Regions from separate parts of the Microbacterium lacusdiani genome, predicted to be linked through region 1. Evidence: predicted binding sites of a transcription regulator. Region 1 holds the regulator's gene; the other holds the start of a gene.
The links. Region 1 encodes HrcA, which represses chaperone genes, less so after heat shock. Its sites were predicted from a motif close to TTNGCACTCGNNNNNNNCGAGTGCNAA; they were not measured.

Region 2: ACYVGN_RS01680 (Hsp20/alpha crystallin family protein) is a predicted target of HrcA. The motif match lies at 3,449-3,475, and genes of this name have one in related genera.

What each region holds. Positions count from the first base shown of each region.
Region 1 covers NZ_BAAGXJ010000003.1:187,070-193,899, forward strand. Annotated here, with positions in the region: gene ybeY (rRNA maturation RNase YbeY) at 1-78, opposite strand, end outside; gene ACYVGN_RS03005 (PhoH family protein) at 72-1,115, opposite strand; gene ACYVGN_RS03010 (HIT domain-containing protein) at 1,153-1,503, opposite strand; gene ACYVGN_RS03015 (16S rRNA (uracil(1498)-N(3))-methyltransferase) at 1,563-2,294, opposite strand; gene dnaJ (molecular chaperone DnaJ) at 2,298-3,410, opposite strand; gene hrcA (heat-inducible transcriptional repressor HrcA) at 3,472-4,512, opposite strand; gene ACYVGN_RS03030 (NUDIX hydrolase) at 4,672-5,235, opposite strand; gene ACYVGN_RS03035 (hypothetical protein) at 5,289-5,612, shown strand; gene ACYVGN_RS03040 (hypothetical protein) at 5,631-6,479, shown strand; gene ACYVGN_RS03045 (hypothetical protein) at 6,492-6,830, opposite strand, start outside.
Region 2 covers NZ_BAAGXJ010000002.1:33,761-41,785, reverse strand. Annotated here, with positions in the region: gene ACYVGN_RS01695 (LacI family DNA-binding transcriptional regulator) at 1-406, opposite strand, end outside; gene galT (galactose-1-phosphate uridylyltransferase) at 508-1,695, shown strand; gene galK (galactokinase) at 1,692-2,888, shown strand; gene ACYVGN_RS01680 (Hsp20/alpha crystallin family protein) at 2,950-3,384, opposite strand; gene ACYVGN_RS01675 (DUF7059 domain-containing protein) at 3,570-5,096, shown strand; gene ACYVGN_RS01670 (EamA family transporter) at 5,103-5,945, opposite strand; gene ACYVGN_RS01665 (zinc-dependent alcohol dehydrogenase family protein) at 5,942-6,997, opposite strand; gene ACYVGN_RS01660 (dihydrofolate reductase family protein) at 7,100-7,666, shown strand; gene ACYVGN_RS01655 (CCA tRNA nucleotidyltransferase) at 7,704-8,025, shown strand, end outside.

The DNA.
Region 1 (6,830 bases):
CAGGTTCTCCTGCGTGAGGCGCAGCAGCACCGACTCGTCGATCTCGACGGCGGACTCGTTGTTGATGTCGATCACGATCGTCCTCGCTTGGGCGTGCGGTCTCGGGGGCCGGTCGCCCGCGAGGCCTTCGGGAAGTTCGCGGCGCGTCGCTCGGCCCGGTTGGCGAACTCGGCGGCCTCGTCGCGCTCGTGACGCGCGGCGAGGCGGCGCTCGTCGTACTCGCTGTACGCGTCCACGATGCGGCCCACCAGCGAGTGCCGCACCACGTCGTCGCTCGTCAGGCGCGCGAAGTGGATGTCGTCGATCCCCTCCAGCACGCGCGTCACGAGGCGCAGGCCCGACGCGCCCTGCGGCAGGTCGACCTGGGTGATGTCGCCGGTGACGACCATCTTGGTGCCGAAGCCGAGACGCGTCAGGAACATCTTCATCTGCTCGGGCGTGGTGTTCTGCGCCTCGTCGAGCACGACGAACGAGTTGTTGAGCGTGCGGCCGCGCATGTACGCGAGCGGCGCGACCTCGATCGTGCCCGTCGCCATGAGCTTGGGCACGAGTTCGGGGTCCATCATCTCGTTCAGAGCGTCGTACAGCGGGCGCAGGTACGGGTCGATCTTGTCGGTGAGGGTGCCGGGCAGGAAGCCGAGCCGCTCGCCCGCCTCGACCGCCGGGCGGGTCAGGATGATCCGGTCGACCTCGCGCCGCTGCAGCGCCTGCACGGCCTTCGCCATCGCCAGGTAGGTCTTGCCCGTTCCGGCGGGGCCGATCCCGAACACGATCGTGTTCTGATCGATCGCGTCGATGTAGTCCTTCTGACCCACGGTCTTGGGTCGGATGGTCTTGCCGCGGCTCGACAGGATCGCCTCGCCCATGACCTCGCTCGGCCGCGGGCCGGACTCGTCGCGCATCATGCGCGCCGAGCTCGCCACGTCGGCCTCGCCGAGCGCATGCCCGGCCTTGGTCATCTGGAGCAGCTCGTCGACCAGCGCGCGCGCCGCGCGCACGTCGGCCTCCGCCCCGCGCAGCGTGATCTCGTTGCCGCGCACGTGGACGTCGACATCCGGGTGCGCGCTCTCGACCATCCGGAGCAGGCGGTCCTGCGGGCCGAGCAGCTGCACCATCGCGACTCCGTCGGCGGTCACGGTCTCCGTGTGAAGGTCACTCACCGACGAGGCTTCTCTCTCCCAGGCCGCCCGCGAGCACGTGCGCATGAACGTGGAACACGGTCTGGCCCGCGCCCGACCCGGAGTTGAACAGCAGGCGGAAGTCGCCGTCGGCGTGCTCGGATGCGAGGCCCTTCGCCACGGACACCATCTCGGCCAGCAGCTCGGGGTCCCCCGCGGCGAGCTCCGCGACGTCGCGGTACTCCTGCGTCTTCGGGATCACCAGCAGGTGCAGCGGCGCCTGCGGCGCGATGTCCTTGATGGCGAAGACCCGCTCGGTCTCGGCCACGATCTCGCCGGGGATGTCGCCCTGCAGGATGCGGGTGAAGATCGAGGGATCGCTCATGGACCTCAGTCTATGCGCGCGCCCCTCACCCGACCCGGGGGCTTGACCCGCGTCGCGGGTCACCAGCGGCCCAGGCGCGCGTTCACGAGTGCGAGCGCCGCGGGCCCGGCGGTGGACGTGCGCAGCACCGTGTCGCCGAGCCGGACACGCACGGCGCCGGCGGCCTCCAGCCGGTCCAGCTCCTCCGGGGAGATGCCGCCCTCGGGACCGACCACGAGCACGATGGATGCGGCGTCTCCGAGATCCACTGCCGTCAGACGGGTCTCGGCGGTGGGCTCGAGGACCAGGACGCGCTCGCCGGCCGCGCGCGCCGCGAGGGCCCCGGTCGTCGCGACCGGCACGACCTCCGGCAGCCACGCGCGGTGGGCCTGCTTGGCCGCCTCGCGCACGATGGCGGCCCAGCGGACGCGCCCCTTCTCGGCCTTGGGCCCCTCCCAGCGCGACACGCTGCGGGCCGCCTGCCACGGCACGATCTCGTCGGCGCCGAGCTCGGTCGCGGCCTGGACCGCGAGCTCGTCGCGGTCGCCCTTCGCCAGGGCCTGCGCGAGCACCAGGCGCGGCCGCGGCGCGTCCTCGTCGCGGCGGGTGGCGATCCGGACGACGACCTCGCGCGGCTCGACGCTCTCGGCCTCGCCCTCGAGCCACGCGCCCCGGCCGTCCGTCACGGTGACCGCCTCGCCGACGCGCACGCGGCGCACGGCGGCGGCGTGATGCGCCTCGGCGCCCGTCAGTGTGACCGCGTCGCCGACGCGGGCGGCCCCGGCCGTCTCGTCGATGAAGTGCAGGGCCACGCGTCAGCCCCGGAACCGGTCGCGCAGCTTGGAGAACAGGCCCTGCTGGAACTCCGCCAGGCGCGGCTTCGGCGCCTTGGTGCGCTTCGCGAGCTCCTCCACCAGCGCCCGCTCCTTGGCGTCCAGTCGCGTCGGCGTGACGACGTGTATCCCGACCCGCAGGTCGCCGCGCTGCGAGGACCGGAGCCCCGTGATGCCGCGGTTCTTGACCGTCAGCACCTCCCCGGCCTGGATGCCGGGCCGCAGCTCGAGCTCGACCGGGCCGTCCAGCGCCTCGATGGTCGTGGTGGCGCCCAGGATGGCGTCGGTCATCGACACCTCGAGCGTCGCGAGCAGGTCGTCGCCGTCGCGGCTGAAGACCGGGTGCGGCGACACCTGGACCTCGATGTAGAGGTCGCCGTTGGGGCCGCCCGCCGGGCCGACCTCGCCCGAGCCGGGCAGCTGCAGGCGCAGGCCGGTCTCGACGCCGGCCGGGATGTCGACCGACACGGTGCGGCGCGAGCGCACCCGGCCCTGGCCGTGGCAGGTCGTGCACGGGTCGGGGATGGTCGCGCCGTAGCCCTGGCACGCGCCGCACGGCTGCTGCGTCACGACGTTGCCGAGGAGGCTGCGCACCTGGCGCTGGATGAAGCCCGAGCCGCCGCAGATCTCGCAACGCGCCGGACCCGTGCCCGGCTGGCAGCACGAGCCCTGGCACGTCTCGCACAGCACGGCCGTGTCGACCTCGAGGTCCCGGTGCACGCCGAAGACGACGTCGCCGAGCTCGAGCGTGACGCGCACGAGCGCGTCCTGGCCGCGCTCGCGGCGCGAACGGGGACGTCCCGCGCGGCCGCCGCCGGCGCCCGCGCCGAAGAACGTCTCGAAGATGTCGCTGAAGCCGCCGAACCCGCCCGCGCCTCCGAACGGGCTCTCGTCGCCGCCCTTGTCGTAGCGGCGGCGCTTCTCGTCGTCGCTCAGCACCTCGTACGCGTGCGTCACCAGCTTGAAGCGCTCCGCGGCGTCCTCGCTGGGGTTGACGTCGGGATGCAGCTGGCGCGCCAGCTTGCGATACGCCTTCTTGATGTCGTCGGACGTCGCCTCGCGCGACACCCCGAGAACCTCGTAGTGGTCAGCCACACTCGCCTTTCATGGTCGCGCGTCGTCTGCCGCGCGCTCCCGCGTGATGAATCGGCGCCGCCTAGCGGCGGCCCTCGTCCTCGTCCAGCAGCCGCGACAGGTACCGCGCCACCGCGCGGGCCGCCGACAGGTTGCTGGGGTAGTCCATGCGCGTCGGGCCCATGAGCCCCACGCGCGCGCGGCCCACGCCCGCGTCGTAGTCGCTCGCGATGATCGACGCCTCGGCCAGCCCGAACTCGTCGTTCTCGCGGCCGATGCTCGCCGACAGGCCGTGCTCGTCCGCCACCATCTCAGACATCAGCCGCAGCAGTGTGACCTGCTCCTCGATGGCCTCGAGCAGCGGGTGGATGCTGCCGCGGAAGTCCTGCTCCCGCTTCGCCAGGGTCGCCGCCCCGGCCATCACGAGGCGGTTCTCGCGGAACTCGTCGAGCTCCTCCCCCACGACGGCTGCGAGCGTCAGCAGCGCGTCGTCGCGGCGGCCGCGCTCCGCCGGCGCCTGCGCCCGCAGCGCCTCGATCCGCTCGGAGCCGTCGCCCACCGAGCGCCCCGTGACGAGCGACGCGAGCTGCGCGCGCAGCACCGCGACGTCGTCCTCGTGCACGCCGCTCGGCGTCGCCGTGAGGCGCTGCGAGACCCGGCCCGTGTCGGTCACGATGATCACAAGCATCCGGATGTCGTCGAGCCGCACCAGCTCCACGTGGGTGACGTTCGCGGACGCGAAGGACGGGTACTGCACGAGCGCGACCTGCCCCGTCAGCTGCGTGAGCACGCGCACGGTGCGCGAGAGCAGGTCGTCCAGGTCCGAGGGGTCGGCCAGGAACGTCGAGATGGCCGAGCGCTGCGCCTGGGACAGGGGCCGCAGCTCGGCCAGGTGGTCGACGAAGACGCGGTAGCCCTTGTCGGTCGGCACGCGGCCCGAAGACGTGTGCGGGGCGGTGATCAGCTCCTCGTCCTCGAGCAGCGCCATGTCGTTGCGGATGGTGGCCGCGGAGACGCCGAACGCGTGGCGCTCGACGATCGACTTGCTGCCCACCGGCTCGTGCGTGTCGACGTAGTCCTGCACGATGGCGCGGAGCACCTTCAGCCCACGTTCCGTGACCATGCCGCACCTCCCGACGTCGCCTGGCACTCGCTCGTTCTGAGTGCCAATTCTAGCGAGCACGACGCCGGATCGGCTGAGCACCGCTCGCAGGACCCGCTCGCGCCGATAGTGCGCCGCCGTGACGCGCGGAGAAATCCACCGCGGAGGCCGCTGTCCCGCTCATCCGTCCGAGATCGTGGATATCTCCTCGAGGTGAGGATGAGGGGCGTTGCTTCGCGCCCAGCGGGCAAGGGCTTGCAGAAGTGCGTCCAACCGGTCCAGCCACGGCTCGGCGAAGGTCTCCTGCTGGCGGCGCCGAAAGATTTCGTCGAAGGAGACCCACTCCGCTGCGGCAACCTCCGCCGGGTCCAGGACGACGGGCACATCCACGCCCAGCGACACCGCATAGAGATCCACGAAGGCGGAGATCTCCCGGTGCCGACCGATGAAAGTCAGCTGGGACGGAGGCGCCAGGATGCCTGTCTCCTCGTGCAGTTCTCGCGAGGCAGCCTGGGCGCTCGACTCCCCGGCCAGGGCGCTCCCGCCCGGGAACTCCCATGTCAAGGGGTGCTCGGCTTTGGACGCAGCCCGGCGCGTGAGAAGCACCCGTCCATCGGCGCGCAGCACACACGTCGCGGCGACGAGATGAGTCGTTCCCTCGGGAAGCACGTCTCCCCGGCGCACCCGCGCTCCCGTCGGGCGGCCGTCCCCGTCCCTCAGATCCCACATCTCGGGGGCATTCATCCAGTCAGCATGTCATCCCGTATCAGGGACGCGCGGCGCGGGCTCCTCAGAGCATGAACACCACGCTGTCCGGCATCACCGGCAATCCCACCGTCAAGCTCGTGCTCACGATCGCGGGCTACATCCTGGGCGTCGCGGCCGGCGTCACCGCCGTCGTCGTCGGGATCATGCGCTCCGAGGCCGGCTTCATCGTCATCGGCGTCGCCTTCCTCGCCGCCGTCGCGGTCGCCTTCATCGCGGGCGCCACCGCGACGCCGCACGCGTCGCTCCAGCCCTCGTACGGCGGAAAGTTCGTGCCGCCCGACTGGGCCTGGTACGTCGCGGCGGGCATCCTCGTCGTCGGCCTCGTGGCCGGCGGCATCCTGCTGGCACTCTGAGAGATCGCGCGGCGCCCCGTGGACGGCCTGCGCAGGTGGGCGCTGTGGGTCGCCGTCGCGGCGATCCTGCTGGCGGTGCTCGCCTGCGTCGGCGCGGGGGTCGTCGTGTCGCCGCCACCCCTGGGCGAGCGCATCGCGGCGCTCGCCCAGCCGGGCGCGTCGCTGCCCGAGGGGGTGGACGCGGGCGACGTCGCGGCCATCGCCGAGGACGGCGCGTTCGGCGCGGAGGCCGAGGACCCGCCGGGCCTCGGCATCCCGTTCCTGGCGCTGCCGCTCGGGCTGACGCTGCTGATGGTGGGGCTCATGGCCCTGCCGCTGCTGATCGGGCACCGCGCGGGCGCGCTCGTGAACGGCATCGCGAGCCTCGTGGGCGGCCTCGGCGCCGCGGTCGCCGGCGTGCTGCTGGCCCTGCTCGCCTTCGCCGCCCTCACCACGATGGTGGCGCTGTTCCTGGCGGCCCCCTTCGGCACGCTCGCCTACCTCGCGGTGTTCGGGTTCTTCGATGTCGGCGCGTCGGCGGCGATCCTGGGGGCGGTCCTGGTGCTGCAGCTCGCCGCCGTCGCATTCCTCATCGTGGCGCAGCCGCGCATGCTCGGCAGCAAGCGGATGGTGTTCTTCCTGCTGCTGGCCCTTCTCCTCACGCTCCTGACGATGGTGCTGCACTCGGTCGTCCCGGGGATCGTGGTGAGCATCGCCGACGCGCTCGCCGCGCTCATCACCGCGGTGGTGGGCGCCGTGTGGGGGCTCCTCGTGCTCATCGGCGGCGTCGTCGCCGTCCTGAAGCAGCTGAGCCTCGGCCGCCAGGGCGGCGGGGCCCTGCGCGAGCGCGACGCGGGGACCGCCACGGTCCCCGCCGCCGGCGGGTGATGCAGAGCGCGGTCACCCGGCATCCTCGGGCGGGAGCACCCGCACCACGCATTCGCCCGCCACGGCGGTGCACACGAGCATGAGCGTGCTCTCGTCGTCGTACACGGGGACGGCGACCGGCCTCGCGCACGACAGGTCGGCGGCGTCGACCTCCTGCTCCGGGTAGTCGGCGCCGCTCGTGCTCACGAGCACGTCGCCGGGCGTCTCGGTGCAGAGCAGGATCCGCGCCGGGTCGGGCACCGCGGCACTGCAGCCGCCGGCCGCCGGCACGACGAGCGCCTCCAGATCCGCGCGGGCGCACGGCGCGTCCGCGACGTCCTCGAACGACAGGGGCCGGCTCAGGTCGAGCCA
Region 2 (8,025 bases), on a different contig from region 1:
CGGCCCGCACGGTCGGCGTCGCCTCGTTGAGCGCGATCGCGCCGTCGACGCGGTGATCCGACAGCGCGGCGAACGCCGCCTGCGCCGATCCGGGTGTGTCGTCCGCGAGGGTCAGGACCAGCACGGCGTGGTCGCGCGCGGCCCCGGCCGCGACCACGGCCTCGAGCACGCGGGCGTTGCCGACCGTGGCGAGGGTGCGGACGAGGACGCCGATCGTGCGCGTGCGGCCGGTGCGCAGCGCGCGGGCGGCCCGGTTGGGGCGGTAGCCGAGCTCGGCCATGGCGGCCTCGACCCGCGCGCGGGTGGTGGGGTCCACGTTGGCGGCGCCGTTGGCCACGCGGGACACCGTCTGCCCCGAGACGCCCGCGAGCCGCGCGACGTCGGCGGCCGACACGCTGCGCGCCATCCTGCTCTCCTTCGATCGAAACCTCGTGTACCGCCTCTCGGCGTTCTACCTCTATCATGCATGTTGACGTCAACATGCGCCGCATCTCCCGAAGGATCCCCATGACGCACACCCCCGACCTGCCCGCGACGGAGCTGGGCGCCGGCGTCGTGCGCCGCCCGGCCCGCCTGGCCGACGGCCGCGAGCTGATCTACTACGACGACCCGGGCACGACGCTGCCGCCCGAGCGCCGCGTCGACGAGCGCGAGCTCGACCCGCGCCCCGCGACGGCGACCATGCGCCGGGACGTGCTGACCGGCGACTGGATCTCGGTGGCGGCCGCGCGCCAGAACCGCGCGCACCTGCCCCCGGCCGACCTGGACCCGCTGGCGCCCCAGACGCCGACGAACCCGTCGGAGCTGCCGTCGTCGTACGACGTCGCGGTGTTCGAGAACCGCTCGCCCTCCTTCGGCCCCGCGCTGGACGAGGCGTTCGGCGACGCTCCCGCGGCGGAGGACGCTCCGCGCGGCCTGGACGACCTGAACGCCCCCGGCCTCGGCCGTTCGCGCACCTCGGTCGGCCGCTGCGAGGTCGTGTGCTTCAGCCCGGAGCGCACCGGCTCGTTCGGCACGCAGTCGGTCACGCGCGCGCGCACCGTGATCGAGGCCTGGGCCGACCGCACGGCCGCGCTGTCGGCGCTGCCCGGCGTGCGACAGGTGTTCGTGTTCGAGAACCGCGGCGAGGAGATCGGCGTCACGCTGCAGCACCCGCACGGCCAGATCTACGCCTACCCCTACGTCACGCCGCGCACGCAGCTGCTGCTGGCGTCGATCGAGCGCGAGGGCGCGGACCTGTTCGACCGCATCATCGAGTTCGAGTCGGCGGGACCCCGCGTCGTCGTCGAGGGCGAGCACTGGATCGGCTACGTGCCGTTCGCCGCGCGCTGGCCCGTCGAGGTGCACCTCGCGCCGCGCCGCCACGCGGCCGACTTCGCCGAGCTCACGGCCGAGGAGCGCGACGAGCTCGCGCCGCTCTACCTGCGCCTGCTGCGCGGTGTCGACGCCCTGTACACGACGCCGACCCCGTACATCGCGGCGTGGCACCAGGCACCGGTCGAGGTCGGCCGCGACAGCGCCCGCCTGCACCTGCAGCTCACGTCGCCGCGTCGCGCGGCCGACAAGCTCAAGTTCCTCGCGGGCTCGGAGGCCGCGATGGGCGCGTGGATCGGCGACGTGCCGCCCGAGCAGTCCGCGGAGCGCCTGCGCATCGCGATCGCCGAGGCCGACCAGGCCGCGGGGGTCGAGGCGTGACCGCCCTCGTCCAGGCTCAGGAGCTCTTCGCCCGGGTCGCCGGATCCCCCGCCGCCGGCGTGTGGTCGTCGGCCGGCCGCGCGAACCTGATCGGCGAGCACACCGACTACAACGAGGGCTTCGTGCTGCCCTTCGCGATCCAGCACCGCACCTACGCCGCCGCGGCCACGCGCGGCGACGGCGTGGTCCGCGTGGTGTCGACGTTCGCCGAGCAGCCCGTCGAGCTGCCCGTCGCCGAGCTCGCCGCGACGTTCGACGGCCCCGCCGGTCACGCGGTGACGGGCGGCGTCGTGCCCGAGTGGGCCGCGTACGCGCTGGGCGTGGCCTGGGCCGCGCTCGCCGCATCCGGCCGCGCCGCGGCCGACGTGCCGGGCGTGGACATCGCGATCGCGTCGGATGTGCCGATCGGCGCGGGCCTGTCGTCGTCGGCGGCCATCGAGGGCGCCGTGGCCTCGGCGCTCGACGAGCTGTGGGGCCTCGGCCTCGCGCCCCTCGACATGGCGCGCGTCGGGCGCCGCGCCGAGAACGAGGCGGTCGGCGCCCCCACCGGGATCATGGACCAGGTCTCGTCGATCATGGGCCGCGCGGACGCCGCGACGTTCCTCGACTGCCGCAGCCTCGAGACCCAGTCGGTCGACCTCGGCTTCGCGCGCGAGGGGCTCTCGCTCCTCGTGATCGACACGCGGGTCAAGCACTCGCACTCGACCGGCGGCTACCGCGAGCGCCGCGAGGCGTGCGAGCGGGGCGCGGCCGCCATGGGCGTGCCCGCGCTGCGCGACGTGACCGTCGCGGAGCTGGATCGCGCGCGCGAGCTCCTCGACGACGTGACGTTCCGCCGCATCCGGCACATCGTCACCGAGAACCAGCGCGTGCTCGACACGGTCGAGACCCTGCGCGCTCAGGGGCCGCGCGCCATCGGCGACCTGCTGGTCGCGTCGCACGCCTCGATGCGGGACGACTTCGAGATCTCGGTGCCCGAGCTCGACACGGCCGTGGAGACCGCGCTCGCCGAGGGCGCGGTCGGCGCCCGCATGACGGGCGGCGGCTTCGGCGGAGCGGCCATCGCCCTGGTCGACGAGGCGCGCGTCGACGCCGTGGCCGAGGCCGCGACCGCCGCGTTCGCGGACCGCGGCTTCGCGGCCCCCCATGCCTTCACGGTCGTGCCCTCGGAGGGTGCGCGCCGCGACGTCTGACGCCCCCCGGCACGCGAGGAGGGACCCGGCCGACGGCCGGGTCCCTCCTCGTCTGCGCGGGCTACGCCGTCAGCTCGGGCGTGACGTCCTGCGACGCGGTCATGGAGCGCTGGACCTCGATCTTGCGCGGCTTGGCCTTCTCGCTGATCGGGATGAGCACGCTCAGCACGCCGTTGTCGTAGGTCGCCGAGATGCCGGCCGTGTCGATGCCCTGCCCCAGGTTGAGCTGGCGCAGGTACGAGCCCGTGGCGCGCTCGCGGGTGATCCACTTCACGCCCTCGGCGCTGCGGGCGGTGCGCTCGGCGCGGATGGTGAGCAGCTGGCCGTCCACGTCGATGTCGACGCTGCCCGGGTCGATGCCCGGCAGGTCGGCGCTCAGGACGTAGTGGTCGCCGTCGCGGTACAGGTCCATCGGCATCAGCCGCGGACCCTGCCGGTCGAACAGCTGCTCGGCCACGCGGTCGAACTCACGGAACGGGTCGAAGAACATCGCCATCGTGATTCCTCCTCCTGTCTGCTCGTGGCGATTCAGACCTGAGTCATGAGGACTCAATTCCGTTTTAGCACTCTCGGGGTGAGAGTGCAAGATCCGTTTTCTGCCCCTTCCATGTCTCAGTTCGGCGCGGAATCCAGGGGCGATTCCGCGCGGAAGTGAGACACGGCACGGGGTTGAATGGGACCGTGACCCCGAACCCCGATGCCGCCCTGTGCTCCGCGCTCGCCAGCGACCTGGCGGCCGCGCGCTTCCGCTCGGAGGCGCTGCGCGCCGCGTGGGGCGTCGAGGCCGACGACGCGATCGGGCGCGGCTTGAGGGTCCCGGCGCTGCGCGCGCTCGGCGGCAGGTCGGATGCGCTCGCGACGCTCGGACGGCTGCTGGTGCTCGGCATCGCGCAGCCCTTGCCGGCGGTGGATGCGGCGCTGCCGCGCCTCGGCGCCCGCGGCCTCCAGTCGCTCGGCCTGGCCGAGGTCGCGGGCGATGCGGTCGAGCCGCGCGCGATCGTCCGGCCCCAGTCGTACCTCGACAGCGAGGGCGCGGGCGAGTGGTGGTTCGCGAGCGACCTGGACGAGCTCGCGATCGGCGGCGGGGCGCTCGCCGAGGACCATGTGCTCGGCGTCGGCGGGGCCTCGCTCACGCTGGCCGGCCTGCAGCTGCCGACGCCCGCGGGGCGCGTGCTCGACCTCGGCACCGGGTGCGGCGTGCAGGCGCTGCGCGCCCTGCGGTACGCCGACTCCGCGGTCGCGACGGACCTCTCCGAGCGCGCGCTCGCGTTCGCGCGCCTGAACGCACTGCTCAACGCCGAGGGCGGCCGGGTGGAGACCCGGCACGGCAGCCTCTTCGATCCGGTCGCGGGCGAGACGTTCGACCGCGTCGTCTCCAATCCGCCGTTCGTGATCACGCCGCGCGCCCTGGGCGTGCCGGACTACGAGTACCGCGACGGCGGGATGGTCGGGGATGCGCTGGTCGAGAAGGTGATCGCCGGCGTCGGCGCCGTCCTCGAGCCCGGCGGCGTCGCCCAGCTGCTGGGCAACTGGGAGACCCGCGGCGGCGTCGACGGGCTCGACCGCGTGCGCGCGTGGATCGAGTCGTCGGATGTCCCGCTGGACGCCTGGGTCGTCGAGCGCGAGCAGCTCGATCCCATCCAGTACGCGGAGATGTGGATCCGCGACGGCGGGACGGTGCCGGGCTCCGCGCGGCACGACGCGCTGCTGGGCGCCTGGCTGGACGACTTCGCCGAGCGCGGCGTGAGCGCGATCGGCTTCGGGTACGTGCTGCTGCGACGGGCGGCGGATGAGCCGACCCTCGCGCGATACGAGCGCGTGCCCCAGCCGATCCCGTCGGAGGGCGGCCTCGGCATCCACCTCGCGGAGGCCCTCGCCGCGCACGACCGGCTCGTCGCGATGGACGACGACGCGCTCGCCGAGGCCACGCTCCGCACCGCCCCGGACGTCACCGAGGCGCGGCATCACCTGCCGGGCGTCGCGGATCCGCAGGTGATCGAGCTGCGGCAGGGCGGCGGGTTCGGCCGTGCGCTGCAGGCCGACCCGGGGCTCGCCGCCCTGGTGGGCGCGTGCGACGGCGACCTGCCGGTGGGCCCGCTGATCGCGGCGATCGCGGACCTGCTCGAGGTCGACGGCGCGGCGCTGCGGGCCGAGCTGCTGCCGCGCGTGCGGGACCTGATCGTGGACGGGTTCCTGCGGCTGTCCTGAGGCGGATCAGCCGGCGGCGACAAGCGCGACGGCGACCGCGCACGCCGCGAGGCCGACCGCCTGGCCGCGGTGGATGCGCTCGCGCAGGACGAGCGCGGCGAGGATCACGGTCGCGGCCGGGTAGAGCGCCGAGATGACCGAGACCACGGTCAGCAGGCCGTGCTGGGTCGCGAACAGGAAGAAGGTCAGCGCCGTGGCGCCGAGCACTCCGGGGAGCAGCGCGAGCCCCGCGCGGCGCGGAGGCAGCGCGATCCCCGCCCGCACGAGAAGGACGCCGGCCGCGAGCACGACGACCGCGACGAGCATCGCGAGCGCGTTGGGCCAGAGTCCCGCCTCCTCCCGGAACTGGCCGATCGCCGCGAAGGCCGTGCCGAATCCGAGGCCGGCGAGGACGCCGTCCCGGATCGACGCGGCGGTTCCGGTCCGAGACGCGGCGTGCGCCGGGGGCACCCGCGCCACGAGCCAGATCGCGACGAGCCCGACCGCGATGCCGCCCCACACGAGCGGCGCGGGCCGCTCGCCGGCGGCGACCCCGGCCACCACGGGCACGGCCGCGCTGACGACGGCCGAGATGGGCGCGACGACGCTCATCCGGCCCGCCGCGAGCCCGCGGTAGAGGAACGCCGTGCCGAGCGCGGATCCGGTGCCGGCCAGCGCGGCCCACGCGAGGTCGACCGGAGCCGGGGCGCCGCCGATCGCGAGCGCAGCGGCGCCCGCCGCGAGGAGCGCTCCGATCTGCCCCCACAGCGCGATGGTCCAGGGGCTGTCGCGCTTGGAGAGCACGCCGCCCAGGAAGTCGGACAGCCCGTACGCGGCCGCGCTCGCCAGGGCGAGCAGGATGGCCGTCACGGCCGCAGCAGCGACTTGATCGCGCGGCGCTCGTCCATGGCGGCGTAGGCCTCGGCGACCTCCGCCATCGGCAGGGTCAGGTCGAACACGCGGCCGGGGTCGATCGCGCCCGACAGCACCTCGGGCAGCAGCTCGTCGACGTAGTTCCGGACGGGGGCCACTCCCCCGCGCACGCCCACGTTGCTGCTGAACATCGTGCGGACCGGCAGCTCCGGGCCGCCGTGAGGAACGCCCACAAACCCGACCTGGCCGCCCGGACGCGCCGAGCGCAGGGCCTGGTCCATCGACTCCTTCGTGCCGACGCACTCGAGCACCGCGTCGGGCCCGATGCCGTCGAACAGGTCCTTGACCGCCGCGATGCCCTCGTCGCCGCGCTGCTCCAGCACGTCGGTCGCCCCGAACGCCCGCGCCAGCGCCTGCCGCGGCTCGTGCCGCGACATCGCGACGATCCGCTCGGCGCCGAGCCGCGCCGCCGCGAGCACGCCGCTCAGGCCCACGGCGCCGTCGCCGACGACCGCGACCGTGGATCCCGGCCGCACCCCGGCCGAGACGGCGGCGTGATGCCCCGTGAGCATGACGTCGGAGAGCGACAGCAGACCGGGGACGAGCGCGTCGTCGGGCATCCCGCCCGGCACCACAGTGAGGGAGCCGTCGGCGTGCGGCACGCGCACGTACTCGCCCTGGCCGCCGTCGGTCGGGTGACCGGCGTGATCCGAGCCGCCCCACCATCCGATCTCGAGGCACGACGTGCTGAACCCGTTGCGGCAGTTCGCGCACGTCATGTCGCAGTCGTAGAACGGCGCGATCACGAAGTCCCCGGGCGAGACGCGGGTCACGTCGGCGCCGACCTCCTCGACAACGCCGACGAACTCGTGGCCGATGCGCACGGGTCGCGGCGGTGCCTCGGTCACGCCGCGGTAGCGCCACAGGTCCGAGCCGCACACGCAGGCCGCGACGACGCGGACGATCGCGTTGCCGGGGTCCACGATGACGGGGTCGGGCACCTCCTCGAAGCGGACGTCGCCGGGCCCGTGGAAGACAGTCGCGCGCATGGCATCAGGCTAGCCGCGGGAGGGAGCGGGAGGGCTTGATCCGGATGCGGCGGCCGGGCATCGTGGGCGCCGGGGGAGTTCGCCGACACCCGGGGGTGGCAGATGATGGGGATCATCACGGTGGAGCAGATCGTGTCGGTCGACGGGTTCGCCGCGGAGCCGGACGGCGGGCTGTCGTTCTTCGAGGCGGCGCCGTTCGAGGACGACGACCGCACGGACTCGGCCCAGATGCGCTGGCTGGAGACCGTCGACGCCATCCTGCTCGGCCGCCGCACGTACGAGATGTTCGCCGCGTACTGGCCCGAGGCGGATCCGGCGACCGAGGCCGTCGCCGTCCCGATCGCGCGACTGCCCAAGCACGTCGTGTCGCGCACGCTCGACCGCGCGCCGTGGGGCGACGGCGAGATCGACGTGGTCCCGGGGCTCGACGAGGCCGCCGCTCTGCGCGAGCGGTTCTCGTCGATCGCGGTGTGGGGCAGCCTCGAGCTCACGCGCGGCCTGTTCGACGCCGGTCTCGTCGACGTGCTGCGCCTGCGCGTGGTGCCCGTGCTGATCGGCTCGGGATGGGGCTTCGCCCCGCCCGACCTGCCGCAGACTGCGCTGCGGCTCGAGCACACCGAGACCGCGCCGACGGGGCACGTGCTGCTGCAGTACCGCGTCGCCCGCTGACCGAGGGGGCGCGCCGCGCGCGACTACCCTGGAACGCATGCTCAACATGGCCGCCGGTGTCGCGCGCCTCGGCGACCTCGCGGCCTCGCCGGTGGTCGCGACGCTCGCCCGCGCGTTCGCCGACGCCGGACACGACCTCGCGATCGTCGGCGGTCCGGTGCGCGACGCGCTGCTCGGCCGCGCCACGCACGACCTCGACTTCACGACCGACGCGCGGCCCGACGACATCCTGCGGATCGTCACGCCCATCTCCACGGCCCAGTGGGACATCGGCCGGGCGTTCGGCACGATCGGCGCCCGCGTCCAGGGAGAGCAGGTCGAGATCACGACCTATCGCGCCGACAGCTACGACGGCGTGA